DNA from 3 places in the Phenylobacterium sp. LjRoot97 genome. Region 3 is predicted to be linked to each of the others. Evidence: predicted binding sites of a transcription regulator. Region 3 holds the regulator's gene; each other region holds the start of a gene.
The links. Region 3 encodes LexA, which represses DNA repair genes until DNA is damaged. Its sites were predicted from a motif close to ATGTTCNCNANNTGTTCT; they were not measured.
Positions count from the first base shown of each region.

Region 1 (10,216 bases), 2.4 Mb from region 3:
GATCGGCCCGGTCGGGGCGATCTGCGGCGAATAGTCGGCGGTCTTGATGGCGTCCGGATAGGCCCACTGGGTCACGGCGATTTCCGACGGCGTCGCATGGCTGCCGTGCCCGACCGGGAATTGCCGCTGGGCCAGGGCGTTGACGCCCTTCAGCTCCCACCAGTTCTTGAGCTTGCAGGCGAAGCCGCGCTCGGCCTTGGCGAAGCTGGCCTCTGCGTAGAGCTCGGAGAACGCCGCCTCGATGGTGGCGACGTTGCCGCCGTGGCCGTTCAGGAAATAGATCTTCTCGAAGCCGTGGCCGGCCAGCGAGCGGCACCAATCGCCGATCGCGGCGATGAAGGTGGTCGGGCGCAGCGAGATGGTGCCGGGGAAGCCCAGGTGGTGCTGGGCCATGCCGATGTTGAAGGTCGGCGCGATCAGGAGATCGGAGTCCTTCTGCGCCTCGTGGGCGATGATCTCCGGGCACAGCCAGTCGGTGCCGAGCAGGCCGGTCGGGCCATGCTGCTCGTTCGAGCCGATCGGCACGACCACCGTCTTGGAGCGTTGCAGATAGGCTTCGATCTCTTGCCAGGTCGACAGGTGCAGCAGCATGCGGAAATTCCTACTTGGTCGTGCGAAAGCGCACACTAGCCCCCGAACGGGGCTTTGATCCAATCGGCGCGCGCCGGTGCGACGGCGTCGCGCAGGCGATCACTCGAAATCGTCGTCGCCGGCGTCGTCGGGACCAGGCTCGTAGACCAGCAGGTCGCCCGGCTGGCAGTCGAGCTCGCGGCACAGCGCCGACAACGTCGAGAACCGCACCGCGCGCGCCTTGCCGGTCTTCAGGATCGAGAGGTTGGCGATGGTCACGCCGACGCGGTCGGCCAGCTCGGTCAGCGACATCCGCCGCTGCAGAAGAACTCGGTCGAGATTGACGCGGATGGGCATGGCTTCAGATCGTCAGTTCGGCTTCGCGGCGCAGGCGCGCGCCTTCGCGGAACACCTCGGCCAGCACGAACACGACCAGCACCGAGAACCAGGCGGTCGGGCTGAACTCCGGCTGCGAGATCGCCGCGTCGGGCAGCGCCCAGGCGCCCAGCCCGTAGATCACATAGCGGCCGATTTCCAGGCCCGCGAGCACCAGGCCGATCACCCGCAGGCGCCGAACGTTCTCGGGATGGAAGGGGTCGCCGGCGGTCAGGGTGGCGAAGATCCGGCGCAGCCGCTCGACGATCACCAGCACCCCGGCGAGGTAGAGGCCGGCGGCGGCCAGGCCGCCTAGCAGCACCGGGCCGCCGGCGTCGATCTCGGTCCCGCCGCCGGTCCGGATCGACATGTTCTTGATCAGCTCGGGATTGAAGCTGAAGAGGACGGCGGCCAGCATCATCAGGCCGACGGCGCCGATGCCGATCCACAGGGCGAAGAACACCACGTCGAGGATGATCTTCAGAAAGCTCGAAACCGAGCCTGGCCCCAGGGCGCGCATCGCCGTCCTCCGTCCTCTCGCAGCAAGGCGAGCTTAGGCGAAAGCCCCGCCCGTCACCAAGGCGGCGATCGGCAGCGCGGCCATCAGCACCGCGGCGATCATCAGGGTGCGGTCGAGGTGGTTCATCAGAGACACAAACATGGAGACAATTCCTTCTTCTTATGTTGCACCGCAGCATGTGGCGCTGCGAAGCTTGGCTTTCAATAGCCAAACGCCGTTTTTCGATCAAACTAAACATCGAAAAACGATATTAAACTTTTGCAATGCAACATGAACGGCCCTGGCCTATGGTCCGCCGCCCCTCGTACCCAGGTAGAAGCTCATGGCCCTGAAACTCGAACCCGGCGCCAAGCTGGTGGTCGCCACCCACAATCCGGGCAAGGCCCGCGAGCTGGCCGCGATCCTCGACAACCGCTTCGAACTGGTCACCGCCGGCGAGCTGGGCCTCGGCGAACCGGACGAGACCGAGAGCACGTTCGTCGGCAACGCCCTGCTCAAGGCCCGCGCCGCGGCCGAGGCCAGCGGCCTGATCGCCCTGGCCGACGACAGCGGCCTGTCGGTGGCCGCCCTGGGCGGCGCGCCCGGCATCTACTCGGCCCGCTGGGGCGGTCCGGAAAAGGACTTCGTCGGGGCGATGAAGAAGGTCGAGCAACGGCTCGAGGAGGAAGGCGCCGACGACTTTTCGGCCTGGTTCACCTGCGCCCTGGCCGTCGCCTGGCCGGGCGGCCCGGCGGTGGTGGTCGAGGGCCGTGTCGACGGGACCCTGGTGTTCCCCGGCCGCGGCGACCGCGGCCACGGCTACGACCCGATCTTCGTCGCGCAGGGGGCCGACATCACCTTCGGCGAGATGGACCCGGACGCCAAGGACCAGATCAGCCACCGCGCTCTGGCCTTCGCCAAGCTGAAGGCCGCGCTGCTTTGACCGCCGACCTGGGCCTCTACGTCCACTGGCCCTACTGCGCGAAGATCTGCCCCTACTGCGACTTCAACGTCTACCGCGACCGCGGCCGCAGCGACGAGCAGGCCGCCCTGGTCCGCGCCATCGCCGCCGACCTGGAGGCTCAGCGCGCCCTGACCGGCGATCGCCGGCTGGTCTCGATCTTCTTCGGCGGCGGCACCCCCTCGCTGATGGACCCGGCCGCGGCCGGCGAGCTGATCGCGCTGGCCCGCCGGCTCTGGACGCCGGCCGCCGCGGTCGAGGTGACCCTGGAGGCCAATCCCACCGACGCCGAGACCGACCGCTTCGCCGCCTTCGCCGCCGCCGGGGTCGATCGCCTGTCGCTCGGGCTGCAGGCGCTGGACGACGCCAGCCTCGCCCTGCTCGGCCGCAACCACGACGCCGCCGAGGCCCGCCGCGCCGCGCAGGTCGCCGCCGCCACCTTCCCGCGGCTCTCGGTCGACCTGATCTACGCCCGCCCCGGCCAGACGCCGCTGGCCTGGCGCGACGAACTGCACGCGGTCCTCGACCTCGGGGCCGAGCACGTCTCGCCCTACCAGCTGACCATCGAGGCCGGCACCGCCTTCGACCGCGCCGTGCGCCGCGGAACCCTGGTCCCGCCCGGCGACGAGACCGCCGCCCAGCTCTACGAGACCACCCAGGCCGTGCTCGAGGCCGCCGGCTTCGACGCCTACGAGGTCTCCAACCACGCCCGGGGCGAGGCCGCCCGCTCGCGCCACAACCTCGTCTACTGGACCGGCCAGGACTATGTCGGGGCGGGCCCCGGCGCCCATGGCCGCCTGACCCTGGACGGCGCGCGCACCGCCACCTTCGCCCACGCCAGGCCCGCCGACTACATCGCCGCCGCCCTGGCCGGCGACGTCGCCGCGCGCGAAACGCTGTCCCCGGTCGAGGCGGCCGAGGAACGGCTGCTGGCCGGTCTGCGGATCACCGAGGGCCTGCCCTTCGCCGACGTCGCCGCTCTGGGGCTGACGCCCGACCATGCGAAGGTCACGGACCTCGTCGCCGCCGGCCTCATCGCCCCGGATCGCAAGCGCCTGCGCGCCACGCCCGCCGGCCGACTGCTGCTCGACCATGTCACCTCCAGGCTTGCGACCTGAGCGATAACCGGCGAAGCCTTGCCCCCATGTCGCGTCATCCTCCCCCGCCGGCCCTCTCCGAAGCCCCGCTAGATCCCGGGCTCTATGTGGTCGCCACCCCGATCGGGAACCTGCGCGACATCACCCTGCGGGCGCTCGACGTGCTGGCCGGCTGCGACCTGGTCCTGGCCGAGGACACCCGCGTCGCCGCCAAGCTGCTCAGCGCCTACGGCCTCTCCAAGAAGGTCGAGCGCTACGACGAACACTCGGCCGAGCGCAGCGGCCCCAAGGCCCTGGCCCTGCTCGCGCAGGGCGGCCGCATCGCCCAGATCTCCGACGCCGGCACCCCGCTGGTCTCCGACCCCGGCTTCCGGCTGGTGCGCGAGGCGCTAGCCCAGGGCTCGGCCGTCTATCCGATCCCGGGCGCCTCGGCGCTGCTGGCCGGGCTGGCGGTCGCCGGCCTGCCCACCGACCGCTTCCTGTTCGCCGGCTTCCCGCCGCCCAAGAGCGCCGCGCGCAAGGCGTTCTTCGAGGAGCTGGCCGGCATTCGCGCCACCCTGGTGTTCTTCGAGGGCGGCTCGCGCCTCGCCTCCAGCCTCGCCGACATGGCCGCCGTGTTCGGCCCGCGCGAGGCTGCCGTCGGCCGCGAACTGACCAAGCTCTACGAGACCGTGACCCGCGCGCCGCTCGACGTGCTGGCCGCCGACCCGAAGATGGACTTCCCGAAGGGCGAGCTGGTGATCCTGGTCGGCCCGGGCCGTGAAGAGGCCGCCACCGCCGCCGACGCCGACACCGCCCTGGCCGACGCCCTGACCCGACTGAAACCCGCCGACGCGGCCGCCGAGGTCGCCAAGGCGCTCGGCCTGCCGCGCCGCGATCTCTACCGGCGGGCCATGGAGCTCAAGCAGAAGTGAACCGGCAGGCCCGCGGAGCCGCCGCCCGCGTCGCGGGTCGCCGGGCCGAGGCCTTGGCCGCGCTCTGGCTGATGGCCAAGGGCTACCGCATCCTCGGCTTCCGGTTGCGCACGCCACAAGGGGAAATCGACCTGCTGGCCCAGCGCGGCCAGGTGCTGGCGGTGGTCGAGGTCAAGCAGCGCACCACCCTCGAAGCGGCGCTGGAAGCGGTCACCGAAACCCAGCGCGAGCGCCTGCGGCGGGCGGGGCGCGCAATCGCCGCACGTCGGCCGAGCTTGCAAAACATGGCCGTTCGGCTCGATTTGATCGCCCTGGCGCCCGGACGGCTGCCTGTTCACAGTCCCGACGCCTGGAAGGGCGCATAACTCCGATCGCGATGACCCAAGAGGACGCCGAAAACGTACTGCGCGAGGCTGGCCAGGCGCCGGACGAGAGCTTCCCGCTGCTCGACGCCGCGGTCGCCTGCGCCGTGCACGAGGACCCCGCCCGCGATCCGCGGCCGGCGCTCGACCTGGCCAAGCTGGGCGTCGAGCGGCTGTCCGCGCGCCTGCGCTCCGAAAGCCCGGAAGAGGCCCTGGCCGAAACCCTGGCCGGCGATCTCGGCCTGACCGGCGACCTCCTGACCTACGACCATCCCGACAACGCCTGCGTGGTTGCGGTGGCCGAGCGCCGCCGCGGCCTGCCCGTGGCGCTGGGCGTCTTCTACCTGCACGTGGCGCGCAGGTGCGGGCTGTCGGTCCAGGGCGTCGACTTCCCCGGCCACTTCCTGCTGCGCATCGAGACCGTCGAGGGACCGCTGGCGCTCGACCCGTTCAGCGAGGGCCGCGTGGTGCTGCCCTCCGAGCTGACCCGCCGCGCGCTGCACGCGGGCCTGACCCCCAACGTCGCCGACCGGCTCGACCGGCTGATGGCGCCGGCCAGCGACCGCGCAGTGCTGATCCGGCTGCAGAACAACGTCTTCGCCCGCGCCACCGCGGCCGGCGACTTCGGCCGCGCCGAGCGCGCCGCCCTGCGCCGCGCCCTGCTCGACCCGCTCGACCACCGCCCTTGGCTCGACGTCGCCGCCGCCCGCGAGGGCCAGGGCGCCCTGGCCGGCGCGCTCGAGGCCCTGGCCCACGCCAGCACGCTCGACGGCGGCGCGGCCCTGGCCGCCCGCGCCCAGCGCGAACGCGTCCGCCTGCGGCTGAACTGACAGGCGTTGCAGCGCTTCTGGGTGGCGCGCCGCCGCCGCCCGGCCTATCTCAGACGCCTTGGCCGTTTAGGAGCTACCCATGTCGTTGAAGGTCGCCGTCCAGATGGACCCGCTCGAGGCCATCAAGATCGAAGGCGATACGACCTTCCTGATGATGCTGACGGCCCAGGCCCGCGGCCATTCGCTGTTCGTCTACACGCCCGAGCGGCTGCTGCTGGAAGAGGGTCGGGTGTTCGCCCGCGGCCGTCCGGTGACCGTCCAGGACGTCAAGGGCGACCACGCCAAGTTCGGCGACTGGGAACTGGTCGAGCTGTCGGACTTCGACGTCGTCCTGCTGCGCCAGGACCCGCCGTTCGACATGGCCTACATCACCTCGACCCACTTCCTCGACGTGATCCACCCCAAGACCCTGGTGGTGAACAATCCGACCGAGGTGCGCAACGCCCCCGAAAAGCTGTTCGTCACCGGCTTCCCCGGCGTGCAGCCGCCAACCCTGATCACCTCGGACGTCGAGGCGATCTATGCGTTCCGCGCCCGGCACGGCGACATCGTGCTCAAGCCGCTCTACGGCGGCGGCGGCTCGGGCGTGGCGCGGCTGCTGGCCGACGATCCCAACCTCGACGCCATGCTCGACCTGCACCGGATGATCGGCCGCGAGCCGGTCATCGCCCAGAAGTTCATCCCCGCGGTCAGCAAGGGCGACAAGCGCATCCTGCTGGTCGACGGCGCGCCGGTCGGGGCGATCAACCGCGTGCCCGACGCGGGCCAGATCCGCTCGAACCTCGCGGTCGGCGGCCGCGCCGAAGCAGTCGAGCTGACGGCCCGCGACCGCGAGCTCTGCGAGATCATCGGCCCGGAGCTGAAGCGCCGCGGCCTAATGTTCGTAGGTATCGACGTGATCGGCGACTACCTGACCGAAATCAACGTCACCTCGCCGACCGGCGCGCGGGCGCTCGAGCGGTTCACGGGCGTCAATGCGACGGCGATTCTTTGGGACGCTATTGAAGCCGCACGCACAACGGCTTAGGTTGCAACTCCAAGAGACACGCATAAGTCGCGGAATCGTCTCATCTTCCCTATAGGTTCGACTTTTGTTCTTGATCCGGCCCGCACGGCGTGCTGGGATTGTGGATAAGTTGAGCCATTTCTAGGGGTTGGCATGGCTTCCCGTGTCGTCACTGTAGCCTTTCAAGGCGTCGAGGCCCGCCGCGTCGACGTCGAGGTCCAGCTGACCACCGGCGAGGTCAAGTTCATGCTGGTCGGCCTCGGCGACAAGGCCGTCGCCGAAAGCCGCGAGCGGGTCCGCGCCGCCTTCGCCGGTCTCGGCCTGGCCATGCCCAGCCGCCGGATCATCGTCAATCTGGCCCCCGCCGACCTGCCCAAGGAGGGCAGCCACTACGACCTGCCGATCGCCCTGGCGGTGATGGCTTCGATGGGCGTGCTGCCGCCCGACGCCCTGACCGAGTGGGCGGCGATCGGCGAGCTCTCGCTCGACGGCCGCATCGTCGCCGTCGCCGGGGCCTTGCCGGCCGCCGTGGCCGCCGGCGGCCTCGGGCTCGGCCTGATCTGCCCGGAAGCCTCCGGGCCGGAGGCGGCCTGGGCCGGCGAGACCCGCGTACTGGCCGCCCCGTCGCTGGTGGCCGTCGTCAATCACTTCCGCGGGACCCAGATCCTCGCCCCGCCCAGGCCCGGCGCGATGCTCGACGGCGAGCGGGTCCGCGACCTGCGCGACGTCAAGGGCCAGGAGAACGCCAAGCGCGCGCTGGAGATCGCCGCGGCCGGCGGCCACAACCTGCTGTTCTGCGGCCCGCCCGGCTCGGGCAAGTCGATGATGGCGGCGCGGCTGCCGGGCCTGCTGCCGCCGCTGTCGCCGGCCGAGCTGCTGGAGACCTCGATGGTCCATTCGGTGGCCGGCCTGATCGCCAAGGGCGAGCTGACCCGCGCCCGGCCGTTCCGCACCCCGCACCACTCGGCCAGCATGGCCGCGCTCACCGGCGGCGGCCTGCGGGTCAAGCCCGGCGAGGTGTCGCTGGCCCACAACGGCGTGCTGTTCCTCGACGAACTGCCGGAGTTCTCGGCCCAGGCGCTCGACAGCCTGCGCCAGCCGCTGGAGACCGGCGAGGTCGTCGTCGCCCGCGCCAACGCCCACGTCCGCTATCCGGCCCGCTTCCAGCTGGTCGCCGCCCAGAACCCCTGCAAGTGCGGCCTGGGCGGGGCCGGCCGCGGCGCCTGCGGGCGCGCGCCGCGCTGCCAGACCGACTACCAGATGAAGGTCTCCGGCCCGTTCATGGACCGCATCGACCTGCAGGTCGATGTGCCGCCGGTCAGCGCCGCCGACCTCGCCCTGCCGTCGCCGGCCGAGGGCACCGCCGAGGCCGCCGCCCGCGTCGCCCAGGCCCGCGCCCTGCAGGCCGACCGCGCCGGGGCCGAGGGCGCGCCGCTCAACGCCCGCGCCGAAGGCGACTTCCTCGAGAAGATCGCCGACCTCGCCCCCGACGCCCGCGCCCTGCTGGCCAAGGCCGCGGAGGCCGGCGGCCTGACCGCCCGCGGCTGGACCCGCACCCTGCGCCTGGCCCGCACCATCGCCGACCTGGACGGCGCAGGTTCCGTGCGCCGCGCCCATATCGCCGAGGCGCTGATCTATCGCCGCGCCGGCCAGCCGGGCGATCTCGTCCGCGCCTGACGCCCCGGCGTCCGCGCCCCAGGCCTCCGCAATGTCACGGATGGCGCGCCCCGGCGCCTGACCGATACTCGGCCACGCCCGGCCGCTCCCCGCGCCGGGATGGATCCTGGGCATGCACCTGAGCCGTCAAGCCGCCTTCGACGACGCCCAGCGCGCCCGCGCCGCCAAGGTGCTGACCTTCGAGGTGGCGTTCTCGACCACCTGCGACGTGATGATGCGTGGCGTCCTGCTCACCGCCTTCGCCCTCAGCATGGGCGCCAGCAACGCGCTGATCGGCGTGCTGGCCGCCGTCGGCTTCTGGTCGCAGCTGCTGCAGGGCCCCGGCGTCATTCTCATCGAGCGCGTGCGGCGGCGGCGATCGATCGCGGTCGTCGCCTCGCTGGTCTCGGCGATCGCGCCTGCGACGCTGGCGGCGCTGGCCTTCGCGTCGCAGGGCTCGGCCGCGCGCACCGGGCTGGTGCTGGCGGTGGCGCTCTACACCGGGGCCGGGGCGATCGGCGGCTGCGCCTGGAACGCCTGGGTGCGCGACGCGGTCGCCGACGACCAGCGCGGCCGCTTCAACGGCCGCCGCTCCAGCCTAGGATCGGCCGTCGGCGTGGTCGCCGGACTGCTGGCCGCCTGGCTCCTCGACCGCGTGCCCGAGGGCGCGGACGCCCGCCCGGCGGTGTTCGCCGGCCTGTTCGTGCTCGCCTTCTTCGCCCAGCTGGCCAGCGCCTGGGGCCTGTCGCGCGCGCCCGAGCCGCCGATGCCGCCGCCCCCGCCGGAGCCCGCCCGCCTGCTGCCGCTGCTTCGCGAGCCGTTTCGCCATCCCAACTACCGCCGGCTGATCGCCTTCCTGGCCAGCTGGCAGTTCGCCGTGAACCTCGCCCAGCCGTTCCTCACGGTGTTCATGCTCAGCCAGCTCGGCTTCAGCATGACCTTCGTGATGGTGGTCAACCTGGTCAGCCAGTTCGCCAACATGCTGTCGCTGCGCCGCTGGGGCGCGCTGGCCGACCGCTTCAGCAACAAGTCGGTGCTCAATGTCGCCGCCCCGCTGTTCGTCGGCGGCGTCGCCGCCCTGGTGGTCGCCTCGCAGATCGAGTCCCGGCTGCTCGTCAGCATCTACCTGGTCATGCTGGCCCTGGTGATGGGCGTCGCCTCCTCCGGCGTCTCGCTGGCCTCGGGCGCCATCGCCCAGAAGCTCTCGCCGCCCGGCACGGCCGCCTCGTTCCTGGCCGCCAACGCCCTGGTCTCGGCCGCGGCCGCCGGCACCGCCTCGGTGCTCGGCGGGCTCACCGCCGACGCCTTCGCCCAGCGCGCCCTGGCGCTGGCCCTGCAATGGGAAGGCCCGCACTACGACGGCGCCATGCAGTTCGCCATCCATCACTGGGACTTCTACTTCCTGATCTCGGCCCTGCTCGGCGTCTACGCCCTGCACCGCATGACCCTGGTGCGCGAGGAGGGCGAGCTCGACCGCCGCAGCATGCTCGCCGCCATGCTGCAGGAGCGTCGCCGGCCGCGCGGCGAGGCCGCCGCGGAGGCGGTCGTCGCCTCCCCATGGCATCTCTTGCTGCAAAGCCGGGCGCAATGGCGCCAGCGCGCCCTCGACCGCCATCGCAAGCGTCGGCAGGCGCCCGCATGATGCAACCACAGCGACGCTTCACGCGTCTTAGCTTCGCAGCAAGGGGAGGGTTCCAATGCCCGGCTACTCGCACATCCTGGTCACCATCGACATCGAAGATCCGACCAACGCCGAACGCGAGCTCGGCCGCGCGCGCGCGATCGCCGAAGCCGCCGACGCCCGCATCACCCTGGTCAACGTCCGCACCCCGCGCGCCTCGCGCTACAACGCCTACCTGCCCAAGACCTTCGAGGCCGACGAACAGGCGCTGCACGAAGCCGAGCTGCTGAGGTGGGCGGACACCCTGTCGGGCACGAAATGGCCG
Region 1 is NZ_CAXUTH020000001.1:4,423,393-4,433,608, forward strand. It holds gene ACSQ2H_RS21995 (creatininase family protein) at 1-591, opposite strand, end outside; gene ACSQ2H_RS22000 (helix-turn-helix domain-containing protein) at 691-927, opposite strand; gene ACSQ2H_RS22005 (DUF2975 domain-containing protein) at 932-1,465, opposite strand; gene rdgB (RdgB/HAM1 family non-canonical purine NTP pyrophosphatase) at 1,788-2,387, shown strand; gene hemW (radical SAM family heme chaperone HemW) at 2,384-3,523, shown strand; gene rsmI (16S rRNA (cytidine(1402)-2'-O)-methyltransferase) at 3,550-4,416, shown strand; gene ACSQ2H_RS22025 (YraN family protein) at 4,413-4,781, shown strand; gene ACSQ2H_RS22030 (transglutaminase family protein) at 4,793-5,608, shown strand; gene gshB (glutathione synthase) at 5,688-6,635, shown strand; gene ACSQ2H_RS22040 (YifB family Mg chelatase-like AAA ATPase) at 6,768-8,291, shown strand; gene ACSQ2H_RS22045 (MFS transporter) at 8,404-9,912, shown strand; gene ACSQ2H_RS22050 (universal stress protein) at 9,968-10,216, shown strand, end outside.
Region 1: the regulator LexA is predicted to act here: its motif matches at 6,678-6,695, upstream of ACSQ2H_RS22040 (YifB family Mg chelatase-like AAA ATPase).

Region 2 (10,216 bases), 570 kb from region 3:
CGCGACCCGTTCCGGGCCGGTGACGCGCAGCGACACCCCCTGCAGGACTGGCCGCGCCCCGGGATAGGCGAAAGCGACGTCGTCGAAGGCCAGCACCGTCTTGCCCGCCGCAAGGCCTGACGGCGGCAGCTCGAAGGCCAGTCGCCGCAAGCGTTCGACGCGCCCCTGCGCCTCGGCCAGATCGCCGGCGGCCTGTTCGCGCAGCCGCGCGGCCACCTGCCCCTCACGCGCGCCGGAGTTCTCGGCGCGCTCGGCCATGCCGCCGAGCAGGATCTTCGGCTCGCTGCGCTTGGCGGCGAACTTGCGGCCGGCGGCGTCACGACGGTCCTTGCGTTCGCGTGCGACCTGGCTCTCGCGCTCGACGCGGGCCAAGGCCCGCTCGGCGTCGGCGAGGTCGCGGGCGGCGGCGGCCTCCTCCTGCGCCTTGCGCTCGGCATAGAGGTCGTAGCCGCCGCCGTAGACCTTGGCGCCCAGGCTGGTCAGCTCGACGATGCGGTCCATCTGGCGCAGCAGCGCGCGGTCGTGGCTGACCACCACCGCCCCGCCCTTCCAGCCGGCCAGCACCTGGGCGATCAGCGCGCGGGCCTCGGCGTCGAGGTTGTTGGTCGGCTCGTCGAGCAGCAGCAGGTCAGGCTCGCGGGCCAGCAGGCCGGCCAGCGCCGCGCGGGTCGCCTGGCCGCCGCTGAGCTCGGCGGCCAGACGCCCCGGTTCGAGGCCCGGCAGGCCGACCTGGGCGAAGGCCGCCTCCAATCGCGAGGGCAAGGCCCAGTCGGCGTCGTCGAAGTCGTCTTCTGTGCCCTCGCCGGCCTCGATGCGGCCCAGGCGCGCAAGGTCGCCGGCCAGCCCGAGGACGTCGGCGACGCTCGCGCCCGGCGGCGGCGCCAGGGCCTGGCGCAGCACGCCGACACGGCCGCGCACGACGACGGACCCGGCGGCGGGCGAGATCTCGCCCAGCATCAGCCGGATCAGCGTGGTCTTGCCCACGCCGTTACGCCCCACGAGGCCGGTGCGTTCGGCCCCGAAGGCGAGGGTCAGGTCGTCGAAGAGCGGATGGCCGTCAGGCGTTTTGTACGAAAGGCTGTCGAGCGTCAGAAAGGCGGACATGGAAAACCGTGGACAGAGGGGCGTTCGGGACGAGGTGGGTGTCCGTCGCGATGTCCATGGTGCTGCCGTCTCCTTGCGGTGAGCGTCCGATATAGGGGCCGGCGGGCGGGATCGCAAATCGCGGTTTCCGGACCTGTCGTTGCGGTGGCGCTTGCGATCGGCGTCGGCCATGCGGATTTGAAAGCAAGAGCCGGAGTTTCACGGTCCTGACGGAGGCCTATCCCATCGCTCACCAGATCGATGGAGCATTTGAGATGCAGATCGCATTCGAGACCGAGAGCGCCCGCTGGGCCGCATTGGCCGCCCGCGACGCCGCCGCCGACGGCGCGTTCTTCTATTCCGTGCGCACCACGGGCGTGTACTGCCGGCCCTCCTGCGCCGCGCGGCCGGCGCGGCCGGAGAACGTCGCCTTCCACGCCACCACCGAAGACGCCGAAGCCGCGGGTTTTCGCCCCTGCAAGCGCTGCAAGCCCGACCAGGCGCCGCTGGCGCAGCGCAACGCCGAGGCCGTCGCCGCCGCCTGCCGGCTGATCGAGAGCGCCGAAGAGGCGCCGGGCCTGGAAGTCCTGGCCGCAGAGGCGGGCATGAGCCCGTTCCACTTCCACCGGATCTTCAAGTCGGTGACCGGCGTGACGCCCAAGGCCTATGCCGATGCGCGGCGCGCCGAGCGGGTCCGCCGGGCGCTGAGCGAGACCGGCACCATCACCGAAGCGATCTACGACGCCGGCTTCAATTCCGGCGGCCGCTTCTACGAGCAGTCGGACAAGGTGCTGGGCATGACCCCGACCCGGTTCCGCGCCGGCGGGCAGGCCGCGCAGATCCGCTTCGCGGTCGGCGAGTGCTCGCTCGGCTCGATCCTGGTCGCGGCCACGGACAAGGGCGTCTGCGCCATCTTGTTCGGCGATGATCCGGACGAGCTGCTGCGCGACCTACAGGACCGCTTCGACAAGGCCGAGCTGATCGGCGGCGATGCGGCGTTCGAGGCGCTGGTCGCCCAGGTCGTCGGCTTCGTCGAGCAACCGCGGCTCGGCCTCGACCTGCCGCTCGACGTGCGCGGCACGGCGTTCCAGCAGCGGGTCTGGCAGGCGCTGGCCGAGATCCCGGCCGGCGAAACCGCCAGCTATGCGGACGTCGCGGCGAAGATCGGCAAGCCCACGGCGGTCCGCGCTGTAGCCCAGGCCTGCGCGGCCAACGCCCTGGCGGTGGCCATTCCCTGCCACCGGGCGGTGCGCAACGACGGGGCGCTGTCGGGCTATCGCTGGGGCGTCGAGCGCAAGCGCGCGCTGCTGGATCGCGAGGCCGCGGCGTGAGCGCCCTGGCCTCCATCCCGACCGGCGAAGGGCGCCTGGCGTCCTTCGACTGGCCCCAGGTCGAGCGCGACCTCGACGCGCAGGGCTCGGCGCTGTTGCCCGGCCTGCTGACGCCGGACGAGTGCGCGTCGATCGCCGGCCTCTATGGCCGCGAGGACGGCTTTCGCAGCCGGGTGGTGATGAGCCGCCACGGGTTCGGGCGCGGCGAGTACCGGTACTTCGCCTACCCCCTGCCCCCTCTGGTCGGCGGTTTGCGGACCCGGCTCTATCCGCGCCTGGTCCCGATCGCCAATCGCTGGAACGAGACGATGGGGATCGCGGTGCGCTACCCCGACGACCACGCCGCGTTCCTGCAGCGTTGCCACGAGGCGGGGCAACAGCGGCCCACGCCGCTGCTGCTGCAGTACGGGCCCGGCGACTACAACTGCCTGCATCAGGACCTCTACGGCGAGCACGTCTTCCCGCTGCAGCTCGCCGTGCTGCTGTCGGAGCCGGGCCGCGACTTCACCGGCGGCGAGTTCGTGCTGACCGAACAGCGGCCGCGCATGCAGTCGCGAGCCGAGGTCGCGCCGCTGTGTCAGGGCGACGGCCTGATCTTCGCGGTCCACCACCGGCCGGTGCGCGGAACGCGCGGCAGCTACCGGGTCGTCATGCGCCACGGCGTCAGCCAGCTGCGCAGCGGCCAGCGCCACACCCTGGGCGTGATCTTTCACGACGCCGCCTGAAAATCAGGCGCTCGCCTGCGGGCCCGCAACTGAGGCTTGCGCAGACTCCCCGGAATGCTGAAGGTTCGGGCCTTCAAGTTTCGGGGAGTGGCGTTGGTGTTCAAGTTTGGTCTTCCGCTCGCGGTCCTGCTCGCGAGCGCTTCGCCGGTTCTGGCCCAGGCCCCCAAGGTCAAGCCCGAGACCAAGATCCTGCACGAGAACCTGATCGTGCTGGACACCCACTTCGACACGCCGGCCAACGAGGCCAATCCCAGCTTCGATATCCGCGCCCGCAACAAGGTCGAGGACGGCAGCCAGGTCGACTATCCGCGGATGGTCGAGGGCGGCGTCGACGGCGGCTTCTTCGTGGTGTTCACCCCGCAGGGCGCCAACACCAAGGAGGGCAACATCGCCGCGCGCGACCACGCCCTGCTGCGGACCATGGTGATCCACGAGATGGTCGCCAAGAACCACGACATCTTCGCCCTGGCGACCAAGGCCGACGAGGCCGCGACGATCAGCCAGAGCGGCAAGCGCTTCGTCTACATCAGCATGGAGAACGGCTCGCCGGTGGCTGGCGACCTGACGCTGATGAAGACCTTCTACGACATGGGCGTGCGGATGATCTCTCCCGTCCACTTCGCCAACAACGACCTGGCCGACAGCGCCACCGACCCCAAGGGCCCGATCCACGGCGGTCTGTCGGCGGAGGGCAAGCAGTTCGTGGCCGAGGCCAACCGCCTGGGCATGCTGCTCGACGCCAGCCACGCCTCCGACCAGGTGCTGGACCAGATGCTGGACCTGTCGAAGGCGCCGATCATCCTGTCGCACTCGGGCGCCAAGGCGATCTACAACCACCCGCGCAACGCGCCCGACGACCTGCTGCGCAAGCTGGCCGCCAAGGGCGGCGTCATCCAGATCAACGCCTTCTCCGGCTACATGAAGGACATGCCGGACATTCCGGAGCGCCGGGCGGCGCTGACGGAGCTCAACAAGACCTGGGGCCCGGTCCGCGACATCCCGGCCGACAAGCGCGAAGCCTATCGCGCCGCGCGCAACGCCATCGAGGCCAAGTACCCGATCGCGCGCGCCAACATGGACGACCTGATGAAGCACATCCAGCACGCGGCCCAGGTCGCCGGAAAGGCCCACATCGGCGTCTCCGGCGACTTCGACGGCGGCGGCGGCATCGAGGGCTTCGACGACATCACCTACTTCCCGGCCCTCACCGAGCGGCTGGTCGCGGCGGGCTGGACCAAGGACGAGCTGGCCGGCTTCTGGGGCGGCAACGCCCTGCGGGTGCTGAAGCAGGCCGACGAGCTCAAGGCCAAATAGCCGCCGCTTGCCTGACGCGGCGGCGGCGGGCGCAGGCTCCTTCGAAAGTTCGGAGGGCCTGCGATGTACGAACACCTCGACCTGCGCCAGGACGGCGACGTCGTCTGGGCGACCATGAACCGGCCCGAGCGGCTGAACGCCCTGAACCGCAAGCTGGTCGAGGAGCTGCGCGACTTCTTCGTCGGGCTCTATTGGCGGCGCGACGTGCGGGTGGTGGTGCTGTGCGGCGCCGGCGGGGCGTTCTGCGCCGGGCTGGACCTCAAGGAGCGCAACACCGCCGCGCCGGGCGGCCGCTCGGTCGGCGCCAGCCTGACCGGCCAGCGGCAGATCAGCGAGATCGTCATCGCCATGCGCCGCTGCCCGCAGCCGATCATCGCCTGCGTCGACGGCGCGGCCAGCGGCGGCGGCTTCGCCCTGGCCCTGGCCAGCGACGTGCGGATCGCCACCCCGAAGACCCGCATGAACGCCGCCTTCATCCGCATCGGGCTGTCGGCCTGCGACATCGGGGTCAGCTACTTCCTGCCGCGGATGGTCGGCTCGTCGGTGGCGGCCGAGTTCATGCTGACCGGCCGCTTCATCGACGCCGAGCGCGCCTACCAGCTGGGCCTGGTCAGCCGGGTGGTCGCGCCGGAGGCGATGCAGGCCGAGGCGCAGAGCTTCGCCGCCGACATGCTGCACGCCACGCCGCTAGGCCTGCGCCTGACCAAGGAGGCGCTGAACCACGCCATCGACGCCCAGGGCCTGGAAGCGGCCATCGCCATGGAGGACCGCAACCAGATCCTCGCCAGCCTGGACGGCGACTTCGGCGAAGGCGTCGCCGCCTTCCTGGAAAAGCGCCCGCCCCGCTACGAGCGGCGCGAGGGCTAGCTACTCGCGGTCAAGCTCGTCGAGCAGCCGGCGTAGGCGAGCCTTCTCCTCGTCCGACAGCGCCTGGCGGTGGGCGAAGTGCGCGACCATCGGGGCCAGTTCGCCGCCGAACAGGCGGTCGAGCAGGCCTTGGCTCTCGGCGGTCACGTACTCGTCGCGAGCCACCAGCGGAGCGTAGAGCGTGCGGCCGTCCTGCTTGCGTGAGGCGATCGCGCCCTTCTTGAGCAGGCGATTGACCAGCGTCTTGACCGTCGCCTCGCCCCAGCCCTGGGCCGGGGCCACGGCCTTGACCAGTTCGTCGGGGGTCAGCGGGCCGCCGGACCAGAGCGCCTCCATCACCTGGCGCTCGGCCTCGGTGATGCCGATCACGCCGCCAGCCGGCGCAGACGCGCGTCGAGGTCCTGGTGGCAGATGACCGCCAGGGCCGACGCCGCCAATCCCAGCATGACCTGGAACATCGCCTCGGCGTAGCCCGGGGCCAGCACGGCCATGGCCGGGGTCGGCCGCACGTTGGCCAAGCCCATGAAGCCACTGACCAGGGTGAAGGACGCGCCGAACAGGCCCAGCAGCAGCGCCCCGACCCACATGCCCTTCAGATAGCGCAGGCCGCCCACCGAACGGCTCGGTTGCGCCGACAGCGATCGGCCGAACCCCAGCGCCCACAGCGCGACCGCCGCCACGCCCATGACCATCAGGACCAGCATGACGCCCTGGTTCAGGCGCGAGGCGTCGAGAAACACCTGGGCGAAGTTCAGCCGCTCGAACTCCGGCACGACGACCGGGTTCATGGGATCGGGCTGCGGAATGACCGTCGTCTGCATCGCTTCCTCCAAATTACGTTTGTAGTTCGCAATTGGATTACACGTGTAAATCGACTCGTCAAGCCTGGGCCACGCCGATGGCTAGACGCAGACCACCCCCGACCGCGCCTCGGTGTAGGCCCCGCCCAGATAGGCCACCTCGCCGTTGACCAGCACCGCGTCGATGCCGCGGGCGTCGCGGACGTAGCGCATCCCCTCGCCCGGCATGTCGAACACCGGGCGCTCCTCAGCCCGGTCGATGGTCTGCGGGTCGAAGACCACGATGTCGGCGGCGTGGCCCGGCGTCAGCCGCCCGCGGCCCTTCAGGCCCCAGATGTCGGCGGTCTCGGCGGTGATCTTGCGGACCGCATGCTCCAGGCTCATCAGCCCCTTGCGGACGAACTCGCTGAACAGATAGCCGGTGTCGCCATAGGTCGAGAACGAGGCGATGTGGGCGCCGCCGTCGCTGGCCCCGATGTGGACCAGCGGGTGAGCCAGCATCGGGCCGATGCGGTCGGTGGCCTCGTGGCCCATGTCGGCCGCCAGAAACGCTACATCCAGGCCGTGGGCCAGCGAGATGTCGATCAGCGCCTGGGCCGGGACCTGGCCGCGTTCGGCGGCGATCTCGCCCAGGGTGCGGCCGACCATCTCCGCCGGCGCGGCGTCGCCGCCGCGGACGATCAGACCGCCCATCATCCGCTGGCCGCCGTCGGGGCCGAGGTCCTCGACCATCTTGGCCACCGTCTCGGGATCGGTCAGCGAGTGGAGCCGCGCCTCCAGCGGCTGGCGCAGCACCCGCACCCAGCGCGGCAGCCGCGCGAAGAACAGGCTGGGCCGCAGCAGCGAGAAGCTGATGTCGATCGGCCGGGTCTGCATCTGCGGCCAGACCCGCGCGCCGCGGGCGAACTGTTCCTCGACCCGGGCCAGGATCCGCGGGGCGTTGTCCGGGGTCGAGGTGTTGTCGAACACCGGCGAGAAGGTGGTCGGAATGGCGTGCTTGAGCGACAGCTCGGACAGCTGGTCGATGCGGGCGATGGTGATGTCGACGTCGTAGAATTCCGGCACGCACTGGAGCATGCGGCCGAACTCGCCGAGCACCGCCGACAGCGCGTCCAGTTCGGCGAAGTCGGCGAAGCGGCTGGGCACCGGCCGGCCGTGCTCGTCGAGATCGACGAAGCTGGTCGAGAGGCCGACGGCGCCGGCCTGCAGGCACTCGCGCAGGACCGCCTGCATGGCGGCGGTCTCTTCAGCCGTCGCCGTGCGCTGCTGGGCCGCCTCGCCCATCACCCACAGGCGGATGACGCTGTGGCCGACCAGCGGCGCGACATTGATCGACAAGTTGCGGGCGATGGCGTCGCGATAGCCGGCGAAGTCCTCCCAGCTCCAGTCGAAGGCCTGGGTGAAGGCTTCGGGCGGCATCTCCTCGATCTGCTGGAACATCCCCACGACCTTGGGGCGGTCGGCGGCCTTCAGCGGCGCCAGCGACAGTGAGCAGTTGCCCGGCACGATGCAGGTGACTCCGTGCTCCAGAGCTGGGCGCGCCGCGCCGTCCCACAGCAGCTGGACATCGAAGTGAGTGTGCGGATCGATGAAGCCCGGGGCGATGACCCGCCCGCCGGCGTCGATCTCGCGCCGGGCCGGACCGGACACCTCGCCGACCGCGGCGATCAGGCCGTCCTTCACCGCCACGTCGCCCTTGAAGGCCTTGTCGCCGGACCCGTCGACCACGAGCCCGTTACGCACGATCACGTCGAACATGTTTCCTCCAGCAGCTTGCGCCAGGAATGCCCGGCCAGCTCATCCAGGTGCGCCGCCCCGCAGGCGGCCATCAGCTCCAGGCCTTTCTCGGCCTCCAACACCAGCACGCCCTCGCCGCCGTTCGGATAGCGCAGGCGCAAGACCAGTTCGGCCGAGCCGTCATGCCCGGCGGCGATCTCCGCTCCGGCGATCACGGCCTCGGCGCTCATCGCCGCGGCGGCTCCACGAACACCACGTCGCTGCCGAGGATCAGACCGGCCGGCTTGCGCATGGCGAAGATGTGGAGGTTCCAACTGCGGATCTGGTCGACGGCGCTGTCCAGCGGCTCGTCAGGCAGCGCCCTGGCGGCGAGGTCCTGCACGCTCTCGCCCGCCATCGGGGTCACGAAGCGCCGCTGTCTGGTGAGTTCCATGGGCATCCTCCGTCGTTCTTTGGACGAAAGCGTGCTCGGCCCTCCGCCGCGTAAGTCGAGCGGAAATCATGGCCCTGCTGACAAGACTGGTGACAGGTTTGTGCGGTCCGCGCGCTAGAACCTGCCGGTGATATCGCCGCAGCGGGTTTGTTCCCCTAACGTTCCCGTGTTATCGGTGAGTCTCGGAACTACATTGGACGGGAGCCGCTGAGGGCATCAGCGGCTGCAAGCGTTTTCCGGAAAAACATGGCCGAACAGCTCAACTTCATCCGTGTCCGCGGCGCCCGCGAGCACAATCTGAAAGACGTCAGCGTCGACATTCCGCGCGGCGAACTCGTCGTGCTGACCGGGCTCTCAGGCTCGGGCAAGAGCTCGCTGGCGTTCGATACGATCTACGCCGAGGGCCAGCGCCGCTATGTCGAGAGCCTCTCGGCCTATGCGCGTCAGTTCCTCGAACTGATGAGCAAGCCGGACGTGGACCTGATCGAAGGTCTCTCCCCGGCGATCTCGATCGAGCAGAAGACCACCAGCCGCAATCCGCGCTCGACCGTCGGCACGGTGACCGAGATCCACGACTACATGCGCCTGCTGTGGGCGCGGGTCGGGATCCCGTACTCGCCGGCCACCGGCCTGCCGATCGAGAGCCAGACCGTCAGCCAGATGGTCGACAAACTGACCGCCCTGCCCGACGGCGAGCGGATCTACCTGCTGGCCCCCGTGGTGCGCGGCCGCAAGGGCGAGTACCGCAAGGAAATCGCCGAGTGGCAGAAGGCCGGCTTCCAGCGGCTGAAGATCGACGGCGAGTTCTATCCGATCGAGGACGCCCCGGCGCTCGACAAGAAGTTCAAGCACGACATCGACGTGGTCGTGGACCGCCTGGTCACCAAGGGCGGGATGGAGACGCGCTACGCCGACAGCCTGGAGACCGCGCTGCGGCTGGCCGACGGCATCGCCACCGCCGAGTGGGCCGACACGGCCGAGGGCGAGAGCGAACCCAAGCGGCTGATCTTCTCCGAGAAGTTCGCCTGCCCGGTCTCGGGCTTCACGATCAGCGAGATCGAGCCGCGGCTGTTCTCGTTCAACAACCCCTATGGCGCCTGCCCCGTCTGCGACGGCCTGGGGGCCAAGCTGGCCTTCGACCCGGACCTGATCACGCCCGACAAGGACAAGACCCTGCACAAGGGCGCGATCGCGCCCTGGGCCAAGGGGCCTTCGCCGCTCTACACCCAGACCCTGCAGGCGCTGGCCGCGCACTACGGGTTTTCGATGGACATGCCGTGGTGGAAGCTGCCCGAGGGCGCCAAGACCGTGGTGCTGTACGGATCGGGCAGCGAGAAGATCAAGTTCGTCTATGACGACAACGCCCGTAAGTACGAGGTCAACAAGACCTTCGAGGGCGTGCTGCCAAACCTGGAGCGCCGCTGGCGCGAGACGGATTCGTCCTGGGTGCGCGAGGAACTCGGCCGCTATCAGTCCGAGACCCCCTGCGAGGCCTGCAACGGCTACCGCCTGAAGCCCGAAGCGCTGGCCGTGAAGATCGACGGCAAGCACATCGGCGAGGTCAGCCGCCTGTCGATCCGCCACGCCGGCGAATGGTTCACCGACCTCGAGAACCATCTGACCGAAAAGCAGATGGAGATCGCCCGGCGGATCCTGAAGGAGATCAACGACCGCCTGCGGTTCCTGGTCAATGTCGGGCTCGACTACCTCAACATGAGCCGCGCCTCGGGCACGCTGTCGGGCGGCGAGAGCCAGCGCATCCGGCTGGCCAGCCAGATCGGCTCGGGCCTGACCGGCGTGCTGTACGTGCTGGACGAGCCGTCGATCGGCCTGCACCAGCGCGACAACACCCGGCTGCTGGAGAGCCTGAAGGGCCTGCGCGACCTCGGCAACTCGGTCTTGGTGGTCGAGCATGACGAAGAGGCG
Region 2 is NZ_CAXUTH020000001.1:2,586,190-2,596,405, forward strand. It holds gene ACSQ2H_RS12850 (ABC-F family ATP-binding cassette domain-containing protein) at 1-1,104, opposite strand, end outside; gene ada (bifunctional DNA-binding transcriptional regulator/O6-methylguanine-DNA methyltransferase Ada) at 1,359-2,414, shown strand; gene ACSQ2H_RS12860 (2OG-Fe(II) oxygenase) at 2,411-3,139, shown strand; gene ACSQ2H_RS12865 (dipeptidase) at 3,236-4,453, shown strand; gene ACSQ2H_RS12870 (enoyl-CoA hydratase/isomerase family protein) at 4,517-5,320, shown strand; gene ACSQ2H_RS12875 (BlaI/MecI/CopY family transcriptional regulator) at 5,321-5,686, opposite strand; gene ACSQ2H_RS12880 (MotA/TolQ/ExbB proton channel family protein) at 5,686-6,141, opposite strand; gene ACSQ2H_RS12885 (N-acyl-D-amino-acid deacylase family protein) at 6,223-7,878, opposite strand; gene ACSQ2H_RS12890 (hypothetical protein) at 7,866-8,087, opposite strand; gene ACSQ2H_RS12895 (hypothetical protein) at 8,084-8,290, opposite strand; gene uvrA (excinuclease ABC subunit UvrA) at 8,537-10,216, shown strand, end outside.
Region 2: the regulator LexA is predicted to act here: its motif matches at 8,438-8,455, upstream of uvrA (excinuclease ABC subunit UvrA).

Region 3 (10,216 bases):
TGCTCGTGCAGCATCGTGTGATAGGTGATGTTGTGCTCGAAGGTCTCGAACTCCTTGGCGTTCGGCAGGTCGCCGTTCAGCAGGAGGTAGCAGACTTCGAGGAAGCTCGACTTCTCGGCCAGCTGATCGATCGGATAACCGCGATGCAGCAGAACGCCCTTGTCGCCATCGATGAAGGTGATCTTGCTTTCGCAGCTCGCCGTCGAGGTGAAGCCCGGGTCGTAAGTGAAGACGTCGGCCTCGGCGTAGAGTTTCCGAATGTCGACGACCGCGGGGCCGTCGGTGCCCTTGAGGATCGGCAGTTCGACCGACTTGCCGTCGAAACTCACCTTAGCCGTATCGCCCATGCCATTCCTTCCGTCTTGCAGGAGTTAAACACCCGTTTCAGGGTGCCTTATAGCGCCTTATGCGGAGTGTGAAAGCGCGTCGTCGAGGCGCCCCAAACTTTCCGGTTTCCCAAGGCTCACAAGGGCTCCGGCCAGATCAGGGGCCGGGGACCCTCCAGAGAGGACGCCACGTAAGGCTGGGCCGAACTTGCCCATCCCCACGCCCTCGGATTCGGCGAAGCCGCGAAGCGCCGCTTCGAGCGCCGGAACCGTCCAATCGGGTTGGCCGTCGAGGTGGTCGCGCAGGCGGCCCAGCCGCGCGCGGGTCTCGTCGGTCAGCAGGCCCTTGGCCTTTTCCGGAAGTTCCAGCGGACGGCGCTTGAGAGCAAAGACCGTCGCGTCGGCCAGTTCCGGCATCGTCTTGGCGCCGTCGCGCACCAGCGGCACGGTGCGCTCGATGATCGCCTCGTCGCCGTCGTGCAGCGGGAAGTCGCGGCTCTTGTGGATCCCGACGACCAGCTTGGCCAGCCGGGCCGGTTCGGCCTGGCGGATGTAGTGGTTGTTCAGGTGGTTGAGCTTGTCCCAGTCGAGGCGGGCGGGAGCGCCGACCACGTCCTTGACGTCGAACCAGCTGATCGCCTGCTCGTCGGAGAAGATCTCGTCGTCACCATGGCCCCAGCCCAGCTTGGCCAGGTAGTTGCGCATGGCTTCGGGCAGATAGCCCATGTCGTCGAATTCGCTGACGGCCTGCGCGCCGTGGCGCTTGGACAGCTTGGTTCCGTCCGGGCCGTGGATCAGCGGCAGGTGCGCCCAGACCGGAACCTCCCAGCCCATCGCCTGGTAGATCAGGGTCTGACGGGCGGCGTTGTTCAGGTGGTCGTCGCCGCGGATCACATGGGTGATGCCCATGTCATGGTCGTCGACCACGACGGCGAGGTTGTAGGTCGGCGTGCCGTCCGAGCGCAGCAGGATCAGATCATCCAGGGTCTTGTTCTGGAAAGTGACCTGGCCCTTAACCTCGTCGGCGATCACCGTCTCGCCTTCGAGGGGGCTCTTCAAGCGCACGACGTAGGGCTGGGCCTCATCGTAGTTGCCGGCGTCGGTGCGCTCGCGCCACGGCGAGCGGATCACCCGGCCCTCGGCGCGCGCGGCTTCGCGCTCGATCTCAAGTTCCTCAGGCGTCATGTAGCAGCGGTAGGCCCCGCCGCTGGCGAGCATCTCGGCCACGACTTCGCGGTGGCGATCGGCGCGGGCGAACTGGAACACCGGCTCGGCGTCGGGCTTCAGGCCCAGCCAGTCGAGGCCGTCGAAAATGACCTTCACGGCCGCGTCGGTCGAACGCTCGCGGTCGGTGTCCTCGATGCGCAGCAGGAACTGGCCGCCGGTGTGCTTTGCATAAAGCCAGTTGAAAAGCGCCGTCCGGGCCGTGCCAATGTGCATTGAGCCGGTTGGGGAGGGGGCGATCCGGGTGACGACGGGACGGTCGGACATCGAGATTGAAGCTATGTCTGCAGCAGGCGCGCCTGAAGTGCGCGCGGCGCCTCTTAACACGCCCTTTTCGCCACGTCCTAGCCTCCGCCGCATCGCAGCATGGTTTGTCGATCAAGCCTCCGTGCAACCGATCAGTCTCTGGACGCCTGTCGCGTTCGGCGCGGGGGCCGCAATCTATCTCGCGCTCCCGGGCGAACCGCTGGCGCTGACGGCCTATGGGCTGCTGGCTGCGGCCGCGATGATCTTGGCGGCGGTGTCGCGCCTGAGCCTTGCTCGGCCGGCGGTCGTGCTGCTCGTGTTGACGGCGTTCGCGCTGGGCGGTTTCGCCGCGGCCAAGCTTCGCACCCAAGCGGTTCGGGCACCGATCGCGCCAGCTGGGGGCGGCGTGCGGCTGATCGAGGGATTCGTCGTCGACGTGGCGAGCCCGGGGCAGGGCGGGCCGCGGCTGCTCATCGCCCCGATCAGGATCAGCGGCCTTGCGCCAGACGCCACGCCGATCCGGATTCGGGTGACCCTGCGCGACGATGACGTTCTGCCGGCGCCGGGTTCGGCGATCTCGCTGAAGGGCATGGTCAACGCGCCGCCGCCGCCCGCCAGCCCTGGGTCCTACGACTTCGCCCGCGATGCGTTCTTCGACGGCGTCGGCGGAGTCGGATTTGCGCTGACGCCGGTCCAGTCGATCCGGGCCGCGCCGCCGCCGTGGCGACTCGCCCTGGAGATGAAGGTCAACGCGCTCCGCTGGGCGCTGGCCCAGCGGATCGTCGAGGAGATGGGCGTCGAGAGCGGCGGGCTGGCGGCGGCGATGATCAGCGGCCACGAGGCCTTTATTCCAAAGGAGCAGGTCGAGGACCTGCGCGCATCGGGCCTGGCGCACATCATCTCGATCTCCGGCCTGCACATGGCCATCGTCGGCGGCTTCACCTTCGCGGCGGTGCGTCTGGGAATCGCGGCTTGGCCGTGGGCCGCGTTGCGCGTCTCGTCCAAGAAGGTCGCCGCGGCCGCCGGTCTGTCCACTGTCACGCTCTACCTGGTGATTTCCGGCGCTCCGGCGCCGGCCGAACGGGCCGCGATCACGGCCGGAGCGGCGTTCCTGGCGATTCTCGTCGATCGGCGGGCGATCAGCTTGCACACCCTGGCGATCGCAGCCCTGGTGATCCTGGCGCTGCAGCCGGAGGCGGTGGCCGCCCCCGGCTTTCAGATGTCGTTCGCCGCGACCGCCGCCCTCGTCGCGCTCGCCGAGGCCTGGCCAAGGCCGCCGAGCGAGATCAACACGCCTTGGCCGATCCGCGTGGCGCAGGCGCTCGGCGTCTGGACCGCCGCCAGCATCGGCGCGAGCTTCGTGGCGGGATTGGCGACCGGGCCGTTCGCCATGCAGCACTTCAACCGGGTCTCGACCTTTGGCCTGGTCGCCAACCTGCTGACCGCGCCGATCACCTCGTTCCTGATGATGCCGGCCCTGGCGATCGGGGCTGTGCTCGCGCCCTTGGGATTGGGCGGCCTCCCGCTGGCGGCGGCCGGCCTGGCCATCGACACCATGAACATGATCGCCTCTTGGGTGGCGGCGATGCCCGGCAGCCAGCGGATCTTCGCGAGCGCGCCGGCCTGGACCCTGCCGGCGGCGTTCGTCGGGGTGCTGTGGCTATGTTTGTGGAAGGGGCCGCTGCGCTGGCTGGGACTGCCGCTGGCGCTGGCCGTATGGCTCTGTCCGCGACCGCCCGCGCCCGACGCGTGGATCTCCGCTGATGGCTCGGCGGTCGCCGTCAGGCGCGGCGATGAGGCGGTGCTTCTGCGCCCGGACGCCAAGCTGTTCGCAGCCGAACTCTGGTCGCGCCGGCGGGGCCTGACGGTGGCGGACGCTGACGCCCGCGATGGAGGATATGACTGCGACCGCTGGTCCTGCGCGCCGCTGCAGTCGAGCCAGGATGCTCGCATCGCCGCGATCTTTACTCGCCGGGCCTCGACGATCGAAAAGAAGCTGCCGTTGTTCTGCCAGTGGGCGGAGATCGTCGTAATCCGCGGTCAGGCGGCGCCCTGTCCGAAGGCGCTCACTCTCACCGAAGCCGACTTCCAACGTGGCGGCTCGGCCGAACTCTATCGGACGGCCGATGGCTGGCGGATCGTCTGGGCGCAGGATCTGCGCGGTCAGCGGCCCTGGAGCCGCTGACGCTCGTCAGTGGTAGCGGCGGATCAGGCCGACGAGGCGGCCCTGCACCTGCACTTGGTCGGGACCGAAGATGCGGGTCTCGTAGGCCGGGTTCGAGGCTTCCAGGGCGATCGACGCGCCCTTCTTGCGCAGGCGCTTCAACGTCGCTTCCTCGCCCATGACCAGGGCGACGACGATGTCGCCGGAATTGGCGGTGTCGGTCTTGCGGATCACCACGTAGTCGCCGTCGAGGATGCCGGCGTTGATCATCGAGTCGCCGGCGATCTCGAGCACGAAGTGCTCGCCCGCACCGAGGATGGTCTCCGGAACCGGGATCCGGTCGCGCTCCTGCTGGATCGCCTCGATCGGCGTGCCGGCGGCGATGCGGCCCAGGATCGGCAGCTCGCGGGTGTCGTTGGCGATCGGCATGACCGGGGCGTCGCCGGCGCCTTCGACCAGTTGCGGCTTGAACGGCGCGCGGCCCTTGGGCGGGGCGGCCGTGGTCGCCTGCTGCGGCAGCTTGACGACTTCGAGCGCCCGGGCCCGGTGCGGCAGGCGGCGCAGGAAGCCGCGCTCCTCAAGCGCCGTGATCAGCCGGTGAATGCCTGACTTGGAGGCCAGGTCCAGCGCCTCCTTCATCTCGTCGAAGGACGGCGAGACCCCGGTTTCCTTGATCCGCTCATGGATAAACATGAGAAGTTCGTGTTGCTTACGGGTGAGCATGGCTGTCGAGCCCTTGAGAACAAAGCGCTAACGTCACGAATGTTCTCTAGGTGTTCTGGGTTAATGTCAAGTTACCGTGGAGCCTTTGAAAAGCTAGGCTTTTTCGGTCGCTTGAAGGGCCCGGGGCCCGACTCAGCCGAGCAGGGCGCGAGTGGCGGCGGTGACGTCGGCCTGCCGCATGAGGCTTTCGCCGACCAGCATCGCGCGCGCGCCGCAGCGTTCCAGGCGGGTGACGTCCAGCGGCGTGAAGATGCCGCTCTCGGTGACCAGCAGGGCGTTGCCTGGCGTGGCGTCGGCCAAGCGCTCGGTGATGGCCAGGTCGGTCTCGAAGGTGCGCAGATTGCGGTTGTTCACGCCGACCAGGGTCGCGCCGAGCTTGCCGGCACGGATAATCTCGTCCTCGTCGTGGACCTCGACCAGCGCGTCCATGCCCAGGCGGGCGGCTTCCGACATGAGGTCGGCGGCGAGGGCGTCGTCGACCATGGCCATGATCACCAGGATCGCGTCGGCGCCCAGGGCGCGGGCCTCGGCGACCTGCCACGGATCGACCAGGAATTCCTTGCGCAGGGCTGGCAGGGCGACGGCGTCGCGCGCAGCGGTCAGGAACGCGTCGGCGCCCTGGAAGCTGGGCCCGTCGGTCAGCACCGAGAGACAGGCCGCGCCGCCGGCCTCGTAGGCCTTGGCGAGGAGCGGCGGATCGAAGTCCTCGCGGATCAGGCCCTTGGACGGCGAAGCCTTCTTGATCTCGGCGATCAGCGCCAACTTGCCGGGCGCATGGGCGCGTTCGAGCGCGGCGCGGAAGCCGCGCGGCGCGGAGGCGGCCTGGGCGGCGGCTTCGAGGTCGGCCAGGGTCCGCTGGGCCTTCCGCTCGGCGACTTCCTCGCGCTTGTAGGCGGCGATCTTGTCGAGGATGTCGCTCATGCCGCGGTCACCTCGACCAGCTTGTCCAGAGCGGCCTTGGCGCGGCCGTCGTCGATGATCCGCCCGGCCAGTTCGACGCCTTCGCGCAGCGTCTCGACCTGTTCGCCGACCAGGAAGGCGGCGGCGGCGTTCAGCAGCACGATGTTGCGGTAGGCGCCCTGGGCGCCGTCCAGCAGTTCGCGCAGGGCGACGGCGTTGTGGGCCGGCGCGCCGCCGGTGAGGTCGGCCAGAGCCGAGCGCGGCAGGCCGACGGCTTCCGGGGTGATCGTGAACAGGCGCACCTGGCCGTCGCGATATTCGGCGACGCTGGTTTCGCCCGTGGTGGTCATCTCGTCGAGACCGCCGCCGTGCACGACCCAGGCCCGTTCAGCGCCGAGCGCGCCGAGCACGCGGGCCAGGGGCTCGACCCAGCGGTCGGCGAAGACGCCCATCACCTGGCGCTGGGCGTTGGCCGGATTGGTCAGCGGGCCGAGCAGGTTGAAGATGGTGCGGAAGCCGAGGTCGGTGCGGATCGGGGCCACGTGGCGCATGGCGCTGTGGTGGGCCGGCGCGAAGAAGAACGCGACATTGGCCTCGTCCAGCGCGCGCAGCTGCTGTTCGGCGCTGGCGGCCAGGTTGACGCCCAGCTCGGTCAGCACGTCAGCGGCGCCGGAACGCGAGGAGACCGCGCGGTTGCCGTGCTTGGCGATCTTCAGCCCGCCGCCGGCGCAGACGAAGGCGACGGCCGTGGAGACGTTCAGGGTGTGCAGGCCGTCGCCGCCGGTCCCGCAGACGTCCATCACCTGGAACGGATGGTCCAGGGTGACGGCGGCCTTGCGCATGGCGCGGGCGCAGGCGGTGATCTCGCCGGTCGTCTCGCCGCGCATGCGCATGGCGGTGACGGCCGCGGCGACCTGGGCCGGCGTCGGCTCGCCGCGCAGGCAGGCGGCGAAGAACTCGCCGGCGTCGTCTTCGGTCAGGGTCCCACCATCCGCGAGGCGGCCCAGGAGCGGCTTGAAGGCGTCTGACATGTCTTAGGCGTCGACCAGGGGCGGGACGCCCGCGAGCTTGAGGAAGTTGGCCAGCATGGCGTGGCCGCCTTCGGTGGCGATGGATTCGGGGTGGAACTGCACGCCGTGCACCGGCCTGGTCTTGTGCTGGAAGCCCATGACCTCGCCGTCTTCGGTCCAGGCGGTCACCTCCAGCACGTCCGGCATGGTCGAGGGCTCGACCGACAGACTGTGATAGCGGGTCGCGGTGACCGGGTTCGGCAGGCCCGCGAAGAGCCCCTTGCCGGTGTGCTCGATCTGGCTGGTCTTGCCGTGCATGATCGCCTTGGCGCGCACCACCTGGCCGCCGTAGGCCTGGCCGATCGACTGGTGGCCGAGGCAGACGCCCAGGATCGGCAGGTCGTCGGGCGCGGCGGCCAGCAGGTCCAGGCAGATGCCCGCCTCGTTGGGGGTGCAGGGGCCGGGCGAGAGCAGCACGCCTTGCGGCTTCAGGCCCAGGGCCTCGTCGACGCTCAGCGCGTCGTTGCGGTAGACGAGCGTCTCAGCCCCCAGCTCGTTCAGATAGTGAACGAGGTTGTAGGTGAAGCTGTCGTAGTTATCGATCACCAAGATCATAAGGGTTCTCTAGGCTCGGCCCGCCCCAACGCCAAGCCCCGATTGCCTGGGCCGCAGGTTGGCGGGATGCTGTGTCCATGACGCCTGCCGATTCCGCCCTCGACCCGGACCAGATGGCCTATGCGCGCAGCTTGCTGCGGGCCCCGGTCCAGCGCGAGCGGGCCTGGCCGGCCCTGGGCGCGGCGGCGTTCGCGGCCGTGGCGGCGCTGGCGCTCGCCGCGGCCATGATCACCGCCCCGCCCGTGACGACCACCCACGTGGTCGACCGCGCGGATTAGACGAAGCGCCAGGACTCCTCGGCGGCGCGGCGCAGGGCGCGGGCCTTGTGCAGGGTCTCGTCGTACTCGGCGTCGGGATCGGAGTCGACGACCACGCCGCCGCCGGCCTGGACGTACATCTGGCCGTCCTTGAAGCAGGCCGTGCGCAGCACGATGCAGGTGTCGACCGAGCCGTCGGCGCCGAAGTAGCCGACCGCGCCGGCATAGGCGATGCCGCGCTTTTCCAGCTCCAGCTCGTCGATGATCTCCATCGCCCGCACCTTCGGCGCGCCCGACAGGGTGCCGGCGGGCAGGGCGGCCATGACCACGTCGATCGGGTCCAGGCCCTCGGGGGCGTCGCCCTCGACGTTGGAGACCAGGTGCATGACGTGGCTGTAGCGCTCGACGAAGAACGAGTCGGTGACCCGCACCCGCGGTCCGCGCGCGACTTGCGGCGGCTCGTTGGCGCCCTGCGACTTCAGCATCGCCACGCGGCCGACGTCGTTGCGGCCGAGGTCGAGCAGCATCAGGTGCTCGGCGCGCTCCTTGGGGTCGGCGATCAGCTCGGCCTCGAGGGCGCGGTCTTCCTCGGGCGTCGCGCCGCGCGGGCGGGTGCCGGCGATCGGGCGGATGGTGATCTTGCCGTCGCGCAGCCGCACCAGGATTTCCGGGCTGGAGCCAGCCAGCTGGAAGTCGCCGAAGTTCAGGTAGAACAGGAACGGCGAGGGGTTCATGCGCCGCAGCGAGCGATAGAGCGCGAACGGGTCGTGCGCGAAGGGCGAGCGCAGCCGGTGGCTGGGCACGACCTGGAAGATGTCGCCGGCCAGGATGTAGTCCTTCGCCCGGGCGACGATGCGGTGATAGTCCTCGCGGCTCACCGGCGTGGTGAAGCGGTCGGGCTCGGGCTGGGCCGCGCCGGTCAGCGGCGGAGCGGCGCCCTTGAGGTCCGAGGCGACCTCGGCCAGCCGGGCCTTGGCATCGTCGTAGGCGGCCTTGGCGGTGATTTCCGACGGACGGACCGTGGTGACCAGGATGATCTCCTGGGCGATGGCGTCGAAGATCGCGACCATCGAGGGGCGGATCATCAGGCCGTCGGGCAGGTCCAGCGGATCGGGATTGATGTTCGGCAGCCGCTCGACCAGCCGGATCATGTCGTAGCCGATGGCCCCGAACACGCCGGCCGACATCGGCGGCAGGCCTTCGGGCAGGTCCAGCCGCGAGCGGGCGACGAGATCACGCAGCGAATCCAGCGCGCCGCCCGCCTGGGTCTGGAAGCGGCCGGCGGCGATGTCCGGGCCGACGGCGATCTCGGCCTGGTCGCCGCGGCACCTCCAGACGAGGTCGGGCTTCATGGCGATGACCGAGTAGCGGCCGCGATGCGCGCCGCCCTCGACCGACTCGAACAGGAAGGCATAGGGCCGACCGTGGGCGATCTTCAGATAGGCCGAGACCGGCGTTTCCAGATCGTCGATGAGCCGGGTCCAAACGACCTGCGGCGCGCCCTGAGAGTACTTGGTCTCAAAGTCCGCAAACGCAGGATCGATCGTCACTTCGCCTTCTCCGTCTTGGCCGCCGGTTCAGCGGCCTTTGGCGTTTCGATCGGCGCCAGGCCCAGGGCCGCGCGCGCCTTGTCCGGATAGACCTTGGCCTTCACCTCGGCGCGGGCCGCCTTGCGGGCGTCGGCGCCCAGGTCGCGGAACAGCGCCATGGTCAGCTGCGGACGGACGTCCTCGGTGATCCGGGCCAGGGTCGGGCCGCTCGGGGCGCGGATCGCCGTCAGCTTGCCGACGATCAGGCCGAACTGCGTGCCCTCGGCGGTGAAGACGTCGCCCTGCTTGCCAGCGAACGCCTTGCCGAGCGCGTCGCGCGACAGAGCGGTGTTCTGGGCCGCGTTCTGACGGTCGAGGTTGGTCACGTTGACCACCTTGGCGCCGGCCGAGGCGGCGACGGCGTCCAGGCTCTCGCCCTTGCGCACGCGGGCGGCCAGTTCGTCGGCGCGCGTCTGCATGTTCTTGACCAGCTCGCGCATCATCCAGAAGCGGGTGAGCTGCGGCTTGACCTCGGCCAGCGGCGGCAGCGCCTTGGGGATGACCCGCTCGACGCGGACGGCGAAGTACTGGCCTTCGCCGGCGTCCTGGACCTCGCTCTCGCCGCCGGCCGGCAGGCTGTAGGCGAGCTCGAGCATCTTCGGGGTCACGCCGGCGACCGGCTGGCCCTGCTGGCCCTGGCCCTGCTGGGTCACCGGACCGATGGTGAAGGTCGGCACGCCGGCCTTCTTGGCGGCCTCCACCAGATTGGCGCCGTCGGCGCGGGCGTCCTCATAGGCCTGGCTGAGCGCGTAGACCTTCTCGGCCGCGGCGTCCTTGCGGACCTCGGCCTCGATCTGCGGGCGAACCTGATCGATGGTCACGACCTGGCCGGGGGTGACCTTGGCCACTTTGACCACGGCCATGCCCAGGTCGCCCTGGATCACCGAGACCTGGCCGTCCTTCAGGGCGAAGGCGGCCGCGCCGACGCGCTTGTCGGCGACCGCCGACTGCGGCTTGTCGGCATAGGTAATGGCTTCGACGCCGGTCGACTTGGCGATGGCGGCGGGATCCTCGCCCTTGGTCAGGCGCGCGGCGATCGCCTGGGCGGCGGCGGCGTCCTTGGCCGGGATCTGGATGAGGGTGCGGGTCTCGGGGCGCGACAGCGTGTCCTTGCGGAAGTCGAAGCGCTTCTGGACCTCGGCCGGGTCGACCTTGACCTCTC
Region 3 is NZ_CAXUTH020000001.1:2,021,176-2,031,391, forward strand. It holds gene gltA (citrate synthase) at 1-347, opposite strand, end outside; gene gltX (glutamate--tRNA ligase) at 405-1,817, opposite strand; gene ACSQ2H_RS10145 (ComEC/Rec2 family competence protein) at 1,939-3,981, shown strand; gene lexA (transcriptional repressor LexA) at 3,988-4,683, opposite strand; gene trpC (indole-3-glycerol phosphate synthase TrpC) at 4,816-5,604, opposite strand; gene trpD (anthranilate phosphoribosyltransferase) at 5,601-6,614, opposite strand; gene ACSQ2H_RS10165 (anthranilate synthase component II) at 6,618-7,208, opposite strand; gene ACSQ2H_RS10170 (hypothetical protein) at 7,286-7,486, shown strand; gene trpE (anthranilate synthase component I) at 7,483-9,015, opposite strand; gene ACSQ2H_RS10180 (peptidyl-prolyl cis-trans isomerase) at 9,012-10,216, opposite strand, start outside.